Regions from separate parts of the Pseudomonas sp. NPDC079367 genome, predicted to be linked through region 1. Evidence: predicted binding sites of a transcription regulator. Region 1 holds the regulator's gene; each other region holds the start of a gene.
What was found. The regulator FliA, encoded in region 1, starts transcription of late flagellar genes. The targets are predictions, from matches to a motif close to CTAAAGTTTNNNNNNNNNNNGCCGNTAA.

Region 1 (3,208 bases):
GTCATGAATTGCCGGTCGCGTACCTGACCGATGGCCCACGGATTCCGGATGATCTGCATCTGCCGCGCCGTCATCAACTGGTCAGCCGCGCCGTCAGCGTGCAAATGCAGGAAGAACCCAGCGAAGAAGCCATGGCTGACATGTTCGCTGATATCTATCACAGCCCGACCAAGCAGGTTGGCTGAGGTATTCATGAACAGTTTTTGTACCTACATCGATGGTCTGCCACGCATTGTTCCCATCGGGAACGCGCAGCCAGTAATGTGGCCTCCGTCTATGCAAGACAAGGTAAAGAAATAACATGGGCAGCATGCATCCCGTACAGGTGATCGCGGTGACCGGCGGCAAAGGTGGCGTCGGCAAGACTAACGTGTCAGTGAACTTGTCGCTGGCGCTGGCAGAGCTTGGCCGTCGGGTCATGCTGCTGGACGCCGACCTCGGTCTGGCGAACGTCGACGTTCTGCTGGGGCTGACCCCCAAACGCACGCTGGCCGACGTGATCGAAGGCCGCTGCGAACTGCGCGACGTGCTGTTGCAGGGCCCGGGCGGGATTCGCATCGTGCCGGCGGCCTCCGGCACGCAGAGCATGGTGCACCTGAGCCCGGCGCAACACGCCGGCCTGATCCAGGCGTTCAGTGACATCGGCGACAATCTCGACGTGCTGGTGATCGACACCGCTGCGGGTATTGGTGACTCGGTAGTCAGTTTCGTGCGCGCAGCGCAAGAGGTGTTGCTGGTGGTCTGCGACGAGCCAACTTCGATCACCGACGCTTACGCGCTGATCAAGTTGCTCAACCGCGACTACGGCATGAACCGCTTCCGCGTGCTGGCCAACATGGCACAGAGCCCGCAGGAAGGGCGCAACCTGTTCGCCAAGTTGACCAAGGTCACGGATCGTTTTCTCGACGTCGCTCTACAATACGTCGGCGCCGTGCCATACGACGAAAGCGTGCGCAAAGCGGTGCAGAAGCAGCGCGCCGTCTACGAAGCCTTTCCCCGTTCCAAGTGCGCGCTGGCCTTCAAGGCTATCGCCCAGAAGGTCGACACCTGGCCGCTGCCGGCGAACCCGCGCGGTCATCTGGAATTTTTCGTCGAGCGTCTCGTGCAGCAAACCGCAGGGCCTGTGATATGACCGCCAGTGGCATGAATCTTTACAAAAAGTCGGCGCGTGACGCGCAATACGAATTGATCGAGCGTTACGCGCCACTGGTCAAGCGCATTGCCTATCACTTGCTGGCACGCCTGCCGGCCAGTGTGCAGGTCGAGGACCTGATCCAGGCTGGGATGATCGGTCTGCTCGAAGTCTCGACCAAATACGACGCCAGCAAAGGCGCCAGTTTCGAAACGTACGCGGGCATTCGAATCCGCGGCGCGATGCTCGACGAAGTGCGCAAAGGGGACTGGGCGCCACGCTCGGTTCACCGTAATACCAGGATGGTCAGCGACGCGATTCGCTCGATTGAAGCTAAAACCGGTCGTGACGCTAAAGATCACGAGGTTGCGGCCGAACTCCAATTGAGTCTCGACGATTACTACGGGATTCTGAATGACACCCTGGGCAGTCGCTTGTTCAGTTTCGACGACCTGTTGCAGGACGGCGAACACGAAGGGCTGCACGAGGATGGCGCCAGTGCTCATATGGAGCCGTCACGCGATCTGGAAGATGAACGCTTCCAGGCGGCGCTGGCGGACGCGATTGCCAATTTGCCGGAGCGTGAGCGACTGGTGTTGGCGCTGTACTACGACGAAGAGCTGAACCTCAAGGAAATCGGTGAAGTCCTTGGCGTCAGTGAATCGCGGGTCAGCCAGTTACACAGCCAGTGCGCGGCCCGTTTGCGGGGGCGTTTGGGGGAGTGGCGAGCGCGCTGAAGGCAGTGTGGGGACACTGCGAAACGAGGCTGGTGCGGTGATGAACGGCGCCGGTCTCGATCCGTTGTGCTCCAGACAAACTTCGAGTGCTATGCCGATTGATTGAAGTGGCGTGTCCAGGTGCTGGGCGCGTTTAAGACTGCTTGGAGGTCGAATTGAACAAAGACATGAAAATCCTCATCGTTGATGACTTCTCAACGATGCGGCGGATCATCAAGAACCTGCTGCGCGATCTTGGGTTCACCAACACCGTCGAGGCCGACGATGGCACCACTGCCATTCCGGTGCTCAACAGCGGCAGCATCGACTTTCTGGTAACGGACTGGAACATGCCGGGCATGACCGGTATCGACCTGCTGCGTCACGTGCGCGCCGATGAAAAACTCAAGCACCTCCCGGTGTTGATGGTGACTGCTGAAGCCAAGCGCGAGCAGATCATCGAGGCCGCTCAGGCCGGTGTGAACGGTTACGTAGTCAAACCTTTCACGGCTCAAGCGTTGAAAGACAAAATCGAGAAGATTTTCGAACGCATCGGCTGATGAATGCGCGGGGGAGCTATGGAGCATAACGAATCATCACAGGGCGATTTCGAATCGACCCTGAAAAAACACGCGGTCGAACTGGTCGAGAGCCTTGAAAAAGGCAAGTTCGGCGACGCGGTGCAACTGATCCATGAGCTCAATCAGACCCGTGACCGCGGCCTGTATCAGGAAGTGGGCAAGCTCACACGTGAACTGCACAGTGCGATCGTCAATTTCCAGATCGATCCGCACATGCCGCAGGCCGAGGAAGTGTCGCAAATCACCGACGCCACCGAACGCCTGGGCTATGTGGTCAAGCTGACGGAAGCCGCGGCCAACCGCACCATGGATCTGGTGGAAAGCGCCACGCCGGTGGTCAACAGTCTGGCTGATGAAGCGCAGACCTTGAGCGCCGATTGGGGCCGCTTCATGCGTCGCGAGGTCGGGGCTGAAGAGTTCCGCGAACTGGCGCGCCGGGTCGACGGTTTTCTGTCACGCAGCAGCACGGACAACCGTGCGGTGTCGAGCAACCTCAACGACATCCTGCTGGCTCAGGATTATCAGGACCTCACAGGTCAAGTGATCAAGCGCGTGACCCAACTGGTCACCGAAGTCGAAAGCAATCTGCTCAAACTCGTGCTCATGGCCAGTCAGGTCGACCGCTTTGCGGGCATCGAACATGACCGCGCCGCAATGCTTGCTGAAAAAGATCCACAAAAACATCTCTCGCAGGGTGAAGGTCCGCAGATTCATGCCGATAAACGAGAAGACGTTGTGTCCGGTCAGGACGATGTGGACGATTTGCTATCCAGCCTTGG
Region 2 (3,208 bases), on a different contig from region 1:
GCGCGGATTCCCGCCAACCCCACCCATCTCATGTGGGAGCGGGCTTGCTCGCGAAGACATTGAGTCAGACACAGCAAATTCGCCTGCCCCGCCGCTTTCGTGAGCAAGCCCAGTCCCACAGGGGTTGCGGTTATGCGCGGATTCCCGCCAACCCCACAGGTTATGGGTCAGACCCGGAACTGGCGCAGCAGCCCGTTGAGCTGTTCGCTCAGTTGCCCAAGCCGCAGACTGGCCGCACTGGATTGCTCCGCCGCCAACGCCGTGCTGTGCGAAAGGCCGGCCGCCTGGGTGACGTTCTGATTGATGTCTTCAACCACATGCGCCTGCTGCAACGTGGCGCTGGCGATCGAAGCATTCAGGCCATTGAGATTACGCAACGCCTGGCCAATTGCATTGAGACTCGCACCGGCCAGTCCCGCCTGTTCAATGGTCAATTGCGAGGCCTTGCTGCTGTCGCCGATCACCTTCACCGCAGCTTCGGAGTGATTCTGCAGGCGCTCGATCATCGACTGGATTTCCGCTGTCGACTTCTGCGTGCGCTGGGCCAGCAAGCGCACCTCATCGGCCACCACGGCAAATCCGCGTCCTTGCTCACCCGCACGCGCCGCCTCGATCGCGGCATTGAGCGCCAACAGGTTGGTTTGTTCGGCAATCGAGCGAATCACTTCCAGCACGCTGCCAATTTGCGTGCTCTCGGCCGCCAGCGTGCGAATCACTTCCACCGCCTGATCGATCGTGCCGGACAACTTGTCGATCTGTTGCAGGCTGCCGTCAATGTTGATCTGCCCCTGTTGCGCCTGCGCTTCGGCATCGCGCATTTCTGCGGCGGCGTGTTCGGCGTTTTTTGCCACGTCCTGCACGCCGTAAGTGACTTCGTTGATCGCTGTGGCCACCAGTTCCATCTGCTGCGATTGCTGCTGACTGCGCTCTTGCGCCTGCGAGGCGTCGTTGCCCAGGTCACTGGAAGACTGGCCCAAGGCGCTGGCTGAAACCTGCAAATCACCGATGACTCTGCGCAACTTGGCGGTGAAAGCGTTGAAGTGATGAGCAAGCTCAGTGACTTCATCCTTGCCATGGGTATCGAGGCTGCGGGTCAGGTCGCTCTCGCCGCTGGCGATGTTGGCCATCGCATTGACGGTCTCCTGCAGCGGACGAACGATGCTGCGGGCGATGAGAATCACCAGCAGCGCCATGATCAGCGCAATCGCCAGACCGATTGCCGAGGCCTTGATCATCTGCCCCTTGAATTCGGCCTGCACATCGTCGACGTATACGCCGGAACCGATCACCCAACCCCACGGCTCGAACAGTTTCACGTACGAGGTCTTCGCTACGGGATCCGTCGCCCCCGGTTTCGGCCAGCGATAATCAACCATGCCGGCACCTTTGGCCTTGGCGATAGCGACCATTTCATTGAACACCGCAAAGCCGTCCGGGTCGCGGATCGCCGAGAGATTCTGGCCTTCGAGTTTGGGATTGGTCGGGTGCATGACCATCACAGGCGTGAGGTCGTTGATCCAGAAATAATCGCTCTGGTCGTAGCGCAGGCCACGGATTGCGGTCAGCGCCTGCTTTTGCGCCGCATCCCGGGTCAGGGTGCCGGCGGTTTCCAGGCCATGGTAATAGGTCAGCAGCCCGCTGGCGGTCTGCACAACGTGTTGGGTTTTCTGCGCCTTGGCGTGATAGAGGTCGTCGTGGATCTGCTTGAGCATCAGCACGCCCAAGGTCAGCAACATGACCACTGCCACAATCAAGATGAGCCACAAGCGTCGGCTGATCGACACACTGCGCAAGCTGTTCATAACGCTGTCACTCCGGATTCTTGTTCTTGTAATAAATGATCGCCAGCATCCAGCCGCAGCTGAGTGCTCGGGACTGCGCCAGCCAAGCCACGTCGCGCAGGGAGCGCTATTAAGGCTTGTCTGTTAGGATTTCGGCCCCGCGCGCGAAAACCTGAACCCGGTTTTGATATTTCACGGAATTTTTACTGATTCGTGTGGATCCTGTGCGCGCGCAATCGCTACAGCTTTTACCGGCTACGCTGGACGCAGTGAACGAAAAAATACTATCGGGGCATGCCTCGCGCATCGCTCTCTGGGGGATTGATGGATCTTTGGACCGCCTTGCAGGCACTGATTCTAGGAGTTGTAGAAGGGCTGACGGAGTTTTTGCCCATTTCGAGTACCGGACACCAGATCATCGTCGCCGACTTGCTGAATTTCGGCGGCGAACGGGCCATGGCGTTCAATATCATCATTCAGCTCGGGGCGATTCTCGCGGTGGTCTGGGAGTTTCGCCGCAAGATCCTCGACGTGGTCATCGGCCTGCCGACCCAGCCCAGCGCTCGGCGTTTTACGGCTAATCTGCTGATCGCGTTTTTGCCCGCCGTGGTGCTCGGAGTGATCTTTGCCGATCTGATCCACGAATACCTGTTCAACCCGATTACCGTGGCGGCAGCGCTGGTCATTGGCGGGATCATCATGTTGTGGGCCGAACAGCGCCAACACGAAGTGCATGCCGAAACCGTCGACGAGATCCGCTGGACCGATGCGCTGAAAATCGGTTTCGCGCAGTGCCTGGCGATGATTCCCGGCACCTCGCGCTCTGGCTCGACGATCATTGGCGGCCTGCTGTTCGGCCTGTCGCGCAAGACCGCCACCGAGTTTTCGTTTTTCCTTGCCATGCCAACCATGGTCGGTGCGGCGGTGTATTCGGGCTACAAATACCGCGATCTGTTTGTGCCGGCCGATTTTCCGGTGTTCGCGATTGGTTTCGTCACCGCATTTGTCTTCGCCATGATTGCCGTGCGCGGCTTGCTCAAGTTCATTGGCAACCACAGCTACGCAGCGTTTGCCTGGTACCGGATTGCCTTCGGCCTGTTCATTCTGGCGACCTGGCAGTTCGGCTGGGTGGACTGGTCGGCAGCGAAGGCATGAGTGATTCCCGCATGCGCCGCCCGCAAGGACAACCTTCGGGTGGGCGCCTTCAGCAGGTGAAGTTGAAGCTTGTGGTGCTGCTGGTCGTCTGTGCGCTACCGCTGTTCGGCTCGCTGTCGATGTGGCTGAGCGGCCTTTCACGGGTGCCGCTGGCGGCGTACGGCGCGGTCAGTGTGCTGGCGTTTCTTCTGTACTGGGCCGACAAGCGCAAGGCCCGCGCCGATGCCTGGCGCACCCCGGAAAACATCTTGCACGCGGTAGAGCTGGCGGGC
Region 3 (3,208 bases), on a different contig from region 1:
TGAGCGTTTTCCTGCGCCAGGCGCTGCGTCGCGCCCATGTTGTCGGCGATGTTCAGCGACGTCGCGCTGAACTCTTCTACAGCGCCGGCCATGCTGGTGATTTCGCCCGACTGCTGCTCCATGCCTTCATAAGCACCTCCGGACAAACCGGACAGCGCCTGCGCACGGCTGTTGACCTCTTCGGAGGCACGGCGGATGTGCTCGACCATGGTCGACAGCGCTTGGCTCATCTGGTTGAACGCGCGGGACAGCTGACCGATTTCATCGTGGCTCGAGACGTTCAGACGCACGCTCAGATCACCGGCGCCCAAGGCTTCGGCCTGACGTACCAGATCACTCAGTGGCGCCAGTTTGCTGCGCAGCAGCCAGACCACAGAACCGACCGCGAGCATCATTGCCAGCAGGCTGCCGATCGCCAGTTGCGTACCGACGCTCCAGGTCACCGCGCGGATCTCGGCTTTCGGCATGCTCGCTACCACCGACCACGGGCCTCCCTCGAACGGCACGGCGATACTGTAGAAGTCTTCGCCATTGTCGCTCCAGAACTCACCTTTACCCGGTGTTTTCACCAGGCTGTTGATGGCTGGCACGGCTTGATCCAGTGCTTCGACGCCGGCAATCGGCACCAGCCATTTGTTCTGCTCGTCGAGCAAGGCCAGCGAGCCGGTCTGGCCGATGCGGAAGCGCTTGAGATTGGCGAACTGCGCGTTCTGCGCATCGGTGTAGTCGAAACCGACGTACAGCACGGCGATGATCTTGCCGCCCGCGTCGCGCACCGGCGTGTATTGGGACATGTAGTAGCGCTCGAACAGCAGCGAGCGGCCGACATAACTCTGCCCCGCCATCAACTTGGCGTACGCCGGGTTGGCATGATCAAGCACAGTGCCGATGGCACGGGTGCCGTCCTGTTTGCTGACGTTGGTGCTGACACGAATGAAATCGTCGCCGCTGCGCACGAATACCGTGGCCACGCCGGCGGTCATCTGCTTGAACTCGTCAACTTCCTTGAAGTTGTTGTTCAGCACCTCGTTGCCAAGGTGCAGGCCCGGGGTCTGCACGCCGGCCACGGTCACTGGTTGGTCCGGGTGCACACTCAGGCCACTGCCGAAGCGCTTTTCAAACAGCCCGCTCAGGCGCAGGGTGCTTTCGCGCAGCGTGCCGTGGAAGGTACTGAGCTGGTCGGCCAGCAGCCGGGCCTCACTGGCCAGGTGCTCTTCACGGGTGGCGAGGTTGGCGGAATCCAGCGAACGCAAAGCGAACACCGTACTGCCGCTGATGACTATCGCCAGTATGACAGCGAGGGCGAGGCCCAACTGCGAGGCGATCCGAGCACGAGGTTGAGACATGAACAGCTCCTGGCCGAGCCACCGAATCCTCCCTGATCGCGGTAATTGCCCGGAAAATATTCTAATAATTGGGGTAGCGCGAAACCGGCACGACGGTTCCACAAGCTCGTAGTCGGCGCTGAAACCGAATACTTGAGCACTTTGCGAGGGTATGGCGCAGTAGTGGCATTGTGCCGGCTCGAACGTTTCAGCTCAAGCGCTCTACCGCCGGCAATTGCATGGCGCGGACTTCGCCTTGCAGGAAGTCACTGAGACGGCGCAAACGTTCACCTCCCGGACGCGGTTTTGGCCACACCAGATAATAATTCAGGCCACTGGCCACGGCAGTCGGCCATGGCAGACTCAAGCGACCTTGCGCAACATCTTCGGCAACCATCAACAAATCACCCATGGAAACGCCATAGCCACGCGCCGCCGCGATCATGCCCAGCTCCAGGGTGTCGAATACCTGCCCACCCTTCAGCGATACCTGATTAGACAGGCCCATGCGCTCCAGCCAGCTGCGCCAGTCGCGGCGATCCGGGGTCGGATGCAGCAGTTCGGCGCTCGCCAGGCGCGCCACGTCCCAGGGTTTGTCATTGAGCAGGTTCGGCGCGCCGACCGGAATCAGCTCCTCGGGAAACAGCAGGCTCGCTTCCCAGTCCGGCGGGAAATGCCCATCGCTGAGCAACACCGCACAATCGAAAGGTTCGTTGTTGAAATCCACCGAGTCGATGTCCATCCACGCACTGGTCAGCTGCACCTCATTGCCTGGCTGCAAGTGGCGGAAGCGACTCAACCGCGCCAGCAGCCAACGCATGGTCAGCGTTGAAGGCGCCTTCATGCGCAGGATGTCGTCCTCGGCACGCAAGGTATTGCAGGCGCGTTCAAGGGCGGCAAAGCCTTCGCGAATCCCGGGCAACAGCAGCCGCGCCGATTCGGTCAGTTGCAGGTTGCGCCCGCTGCGATGGAACAGCCGGCAGGCGAAGTGTTCTTCGAGGGTGCGCATGTGCCGACTGACCGCGCTCTGGGTGATCGATAGCTCTTCTGCTGCGCGAGTGAACGAGCTGTGTCGCGCTGCCGCTTCGAATGCGCGCAGGGCATACAACGGCGGAAGGCGTCGGGACATACGCAAAGCTCCAGGAACGGGGATATGACCAATGTGGCCAAGAGGTTTCAGGATGAGTATTACTCATGCCACCCATCCTTTTTATCCCTTTGTGCAAAGCCTGCCAAGCGCCGAGAATCCATGCTCTTCTGTTCCCTCTGATATTTGGGTGGTGATGACCATGCAGCATCCTGTGCGTACCGAACTCTGGGCCATTTTGCGGCTGGCGGGGCCGCTGATTGCTTCGCAGTTGGCGCACATGCTGATGGTGCTGACCGACACTCTGATGATGGCGCGCCTGAGTCCAGAAGCGCTGGCCGGCGGCGGCCTCGGTGCGGCGAGCTACTCGTTCGTGTCGATCTTCTGCATTGGCGTGATTGCAGCGGTTGGCACGCTGGTGGCCATCCGTCAGGGTGCTGGCGACATCATCGGCGCCGCGCGCCTGACGCAGGCCGGGTTGTGGCTGGCCTGGCTGATGGCGCTCGGCGCCGGGCTGTTGCTGTGGAACCTCAAACCGGTGTTGCTGCTGTTCGGCCAGACCGAAACCAACGTCGACGCCGCCGGGCAATTCCTCATCGCTCTGCCCTTCGCGCTGCCGGGTTATCTGAGCTTCATGGCCCTGCGCGGCTTTACCAGCGCAATCGGCCGGGCGACGCCGGTGATGGTCATCAGCCTCGCCGGCACCGTGGCCAACTTTCTGCTCAACTACGCATTGATCACCGGCATGTTCGGCCTGCCGCAACTGGGTCTGACCGGCATCGGTCTGGTCACGGCG
Region 4 (3,208 bases), on a different contig from region 1:
TGCGGGTTTTCGTCGACCTTGTTCTGCAGTTCCTGCAGCAGCAGCTCAAGACGCTCCTTCTCGACCTGCTCGGCCATGCCCTCAACCTGATCGGTGTCGACCGTGACCTTGTCCGGCTGCGGCTGCGACTTCACTTCCGGATTAAGAGTGTTTTCCGGCGCCAGAGTCGGCGTGCCACCGAGATCGATGATGTACGGCGTGCCGCTTTCGGAGAAGCCGACCGGGTCCTTGAAATAACCGGCGATGGCGATCTTCTGTTCCGGCGTGGCGGTGGACAGCAGCCACAGCACCAGGAAGAACGCCATCATCGCCGTGGCAAAGTCGGCGAAGGCGATTTTCCACGCCCCGCCATGGTGCCCGGCGGCAATGCGCTTGACGCGCTTGACGATGATCGGCTGATTATTTTCCATGACTTAACGACCGCGAACCGCTTGTTCCAGCTCGGCGAAGCTCGGACGGTGCGCCGGGTACAGAACCTTGCGCCCGAACTCGACCGCCAGCGACGGCGGCATGCCGGACGCCGAAGCCACCAGCGAGGCCTTGATGGCTTCGTAGACGTTCAGCTCTTCCTTGGCGTCGTGAGCAAGAGAATGCGCCAGCGGGCCGAAGAAACCATACGCCGCGAGAATACCGAAGAAGGTACCGACCAGTGCCGCGCCCACGTGCAGACCGATCGATGCCTGGTCGCCCTCGCCCAGCGAGGCCATGGTCACCACGATACCGAGTACCGCCGCGACGATACCGAAACCGGGCATGCCGTCGGCAATGCCATTGACCGCGTGCGATGGGTGCTCGAGGTCTTCCTTGAGGCTGTACAGCTCCATGTCGAACAGGCCTTCGAGTTCGTGCGGAGCCATGTTGCCGGAGGACATGATGCGCAGATAGTCGCAGACAAACGCAGTCATGCGTTCATCCTTGAGCACGGCCGGGTACTTGGCAAAAATCGGGCTCGCGGCGGCATCTTCGATGTCGCCCTCGATAGCCATCATGCCTTCGCGGCGGCTCTTGTTGAGGATCTCGTAGATCAGCCCGAGCACTTCCAGATAGAACGTGTGGGTGAAACGCGAACCGAACATGCTCAAGGACTTCTTGAGCACGTGCATCGTCATGTAACCGGGGTTGGCCTGGAGGAAAGCGCCGAGGGCCGCACCGCCGATGATCATCACCTCGAAGGGCTGGATCAGGGCGGCAATCTTGCCGTGGGAGAGCACGTATCCGCCGAGCACGCTCGCGAATACGACGATGATGCCGATAATTTTAGCCATAGGTAGAAAGTACTTACTGAGTCGGGTTCAAGGTCATATTCGGAAGTTAAAAAATCTCTTCTTCTACTTATCGGCAAAACTGCGCCAGACTATAGCCAGTTCAGGCGAAAAGCCAATTTAGCCCATGCCGGGCGCGTCTACAGTCAGTGAAGATCTCGTCCAGACATGGCTAATGAAACGAACATTCCATCGGTAAAACCGAGCACCCTCCAGGCTTGGGTCAAGCTGCTCGACAGCGTCCCCCTGCCCGTACCGCAAGAGGCTCACGACAAAGTCTGCCGGGCGATCCGCGACAATCGCAGCTCGCTGCGCGACATCGCCGATCTGATGCAGGACAGCCCGGCGCTGGCCTTGAGCATCATCCGTGAGGCGAATCGTCACACCCACGGCACCATGGCCGCGCCAGCGGAAAATCTTGAGGTGGCAATCAATCGCCTGGGCCTTGCGCGTACCGAAGAATTGCTCGCGCGCCTGCCTGCGCAACCGCACCGGCAGATCCCCAGGGCCTTGCGCCAATTGCAACTGATCAGCCAACACGCGACACAGCAGGCCAACGGTTTTTTTGCCAGTCGCCTGGCGCGGTTGTGGCAGGACATCCATTGGGGCAGCCTGCTGTTCCTGTCTCCGCTGTGGCCGTTGGCACTGACCTATCCGCAGTTGCTCGAAGAGTGGGAGCTGCGGGTGATTCACAAGGGCGAATCGGCGCGTGTGGTCGAAAAGCAATTGTTCGGCGTGCGCCTGTTGAAGATTGCCGAAGCACTGGTCCAGGCCTGGCACCTGCCGATCTGGGTCGAGCAAGGCTACAAATTGCTGCTCAGCGAGCAACGCGAACTGGTCAAGGTATTGCGCATCGCCCGCGACAGCGAACACCCTTTGCGGCAGCAAAACCGCCTCGACGACGACCCGACGCTACGGCGTTGGCTCAACCAGCCGGCCAACACTGTGCTGCTGGCCAACGGCCTGGCACTGTCGGCGCAACAGGCCTGGGACAGTCCGCACAGCAACCGCTGGCAGTACCTGACGAGCCTGTATCTGCAGATTTCCATGGATCAAGTGCAGCAGCAGTTGCACCAGCAAGCGGCGAACAGCGCACGTCAGCACGCAATGCCTGATTTGTGGCACCCGGCGGTTTCGCTGATCTGGCCGTGGGGCACCCGTCGCTTGCCGGCCGGCATGCTCCCGGCAGCAGCGCCGAATGCAGATGATCTGGGCCAATGGCGTCGGCAATGTGCCGAGCTGCTCGCCGAGCCCAGCCGTTTCACCAATGCCATGAGCCTGACCGTCGCCGCCCGCGAGGCTCTGGTAGCGAGCGGCATGCGCCGGGTGATGATTCTGATGGCTGACCGCACGCACACGACCCTGCGTGTACATCAAACTGCCGGCCTGCCGAAGGATGCAGCGGCGTTGAGCTTTGTCGTCAGCCAAAGCAAGGTCCTGCAGCGCCTGCTCGCTCAGCAGGCGCAGGTGCGCATCACGCCAGAAAACAACGCCCAATTCTGTGCCTTGTTGCCCGCGAGCCTGCGCACGCTGTTTCGCGGTGAACACCTGTTTCTGCGTTCATTGGTCAACAATGGCCGGGTGATCATGATCGTCGTCGCCGATCAGGGCGGCGGGCCGTTCGCCGACATCACCGTGCAGGCCTTCGGCAAAACCGCGCAGTGCGTCGAAAAAGCCCTGCACAGCTTTAGCAGCCGCGGCCAATGAGCCTGCGCTACAATCCTCCCCTTTGTGCTCTGGAGACCTCACATGTCTGACTTCTCTGGCTTGCCGCTCGTCATTGAGCCGAGCGACCTGCTGCCGCGTCTGGAGTCCCCGGAACTGATTCTGGTAGATCTGACCAGCCCTGCCCGGTATGCCGAAGGTCACTTGCCCGGCGCACGTTTTGTCGACCCGAAACGCACCCAGCTCGGCCAGCCGCCGGCGCCCGGGCTGATGCCGGCGAA

Region 2: ACIGDJ_RS01150 (methyl-accepting chemotaxis protein) is a predicted target of FliA. The motif match lies at 1,931-1,958, and genes of this name have one in related genera.
Region 3: ACIGDJ_RS25275 (methyl-accepting chemotaxis protein) is a predicted target of FliA. The motif match lies at 1,456-1,483, and genes of this name have one in related genera.
Region 4: motA (flagellar motor stator protein MotA) is a predicted target of FliA. The motif match lies at 1,333-1,360, and genes of this name have one in related genera.

Annotation. Positions count from the first base shown of each region.
Region 1 is NZ_JBITTW010000027.1:44,964-48,171, forward strand. Features, by position in the region: gene flhF (flagellar biosynthesis protein FlhF) at 1-185, shown strand, start outside; gene fleN (flagellar synthesis regulator FleN) at 302-1,132, shown strand; gene fliA (RNA polymerase sigma factor FliA) at 1,129-1,869, shown strand; gene ACIGDJ_RS19425 (chemotaxis response regulator CheY) at 2,037-2,408, shown strand; gene ACIGDJ_RS19430 (protein phosphatase CheZ) at 2,427-3,208, shown strand, end outside.
Region 2 is NZ_JBITTW010000001.1:276,308-279,515, reverse strand. Features, by position in the region: gene ACIGDJ_RS01150 (methyl-accepting chemotaxis protein) at 168-1,802, opposite strand; gene ACIGDJ_RS01145 (undecaprenyl-diphosphate phosphatase) at 2,106-2,936, shown strand; gene ACIGDJ_RS01140 (DUF1294 domain-containing protein) at 2,933-3,208, shown strand, end outside.
Region 3 is NZ_JBITTW010000048.1:4,573-7,780, forward strand. Features, by position in the region: gene ACIGDJ_RS25275 (methyl-accepting chemotaxis protein) at 1-1,346, opposite strand, end outside; gene ACIGDJ_RS25280 (LysR substrate-binding domain-containing protein) at 1,534-2,454, opposite strand; gene ACIGDJ_RS25285 (NorM family multidrug efflux MATE transporter) at 2,615-3,208, shown strand, end outside.
Region 4 is NZ_JBITTW010000023.1:62,848-66,055, reverse strand. Features, by position in the region: gene motB (flagellar motor protein MotB) at 1-410, opposite strand, end outside; gene motA (flagellar motor stator protein MotA) at 414-1,265, opposite strand; gene ACIGDJ_RS18030 (HDOD domain-containing protein) at 1,431-2,969, shown strand; gene rhdA (thiosulfate sulfurtransferase) at 3,012-3,208, shown strand, end outside.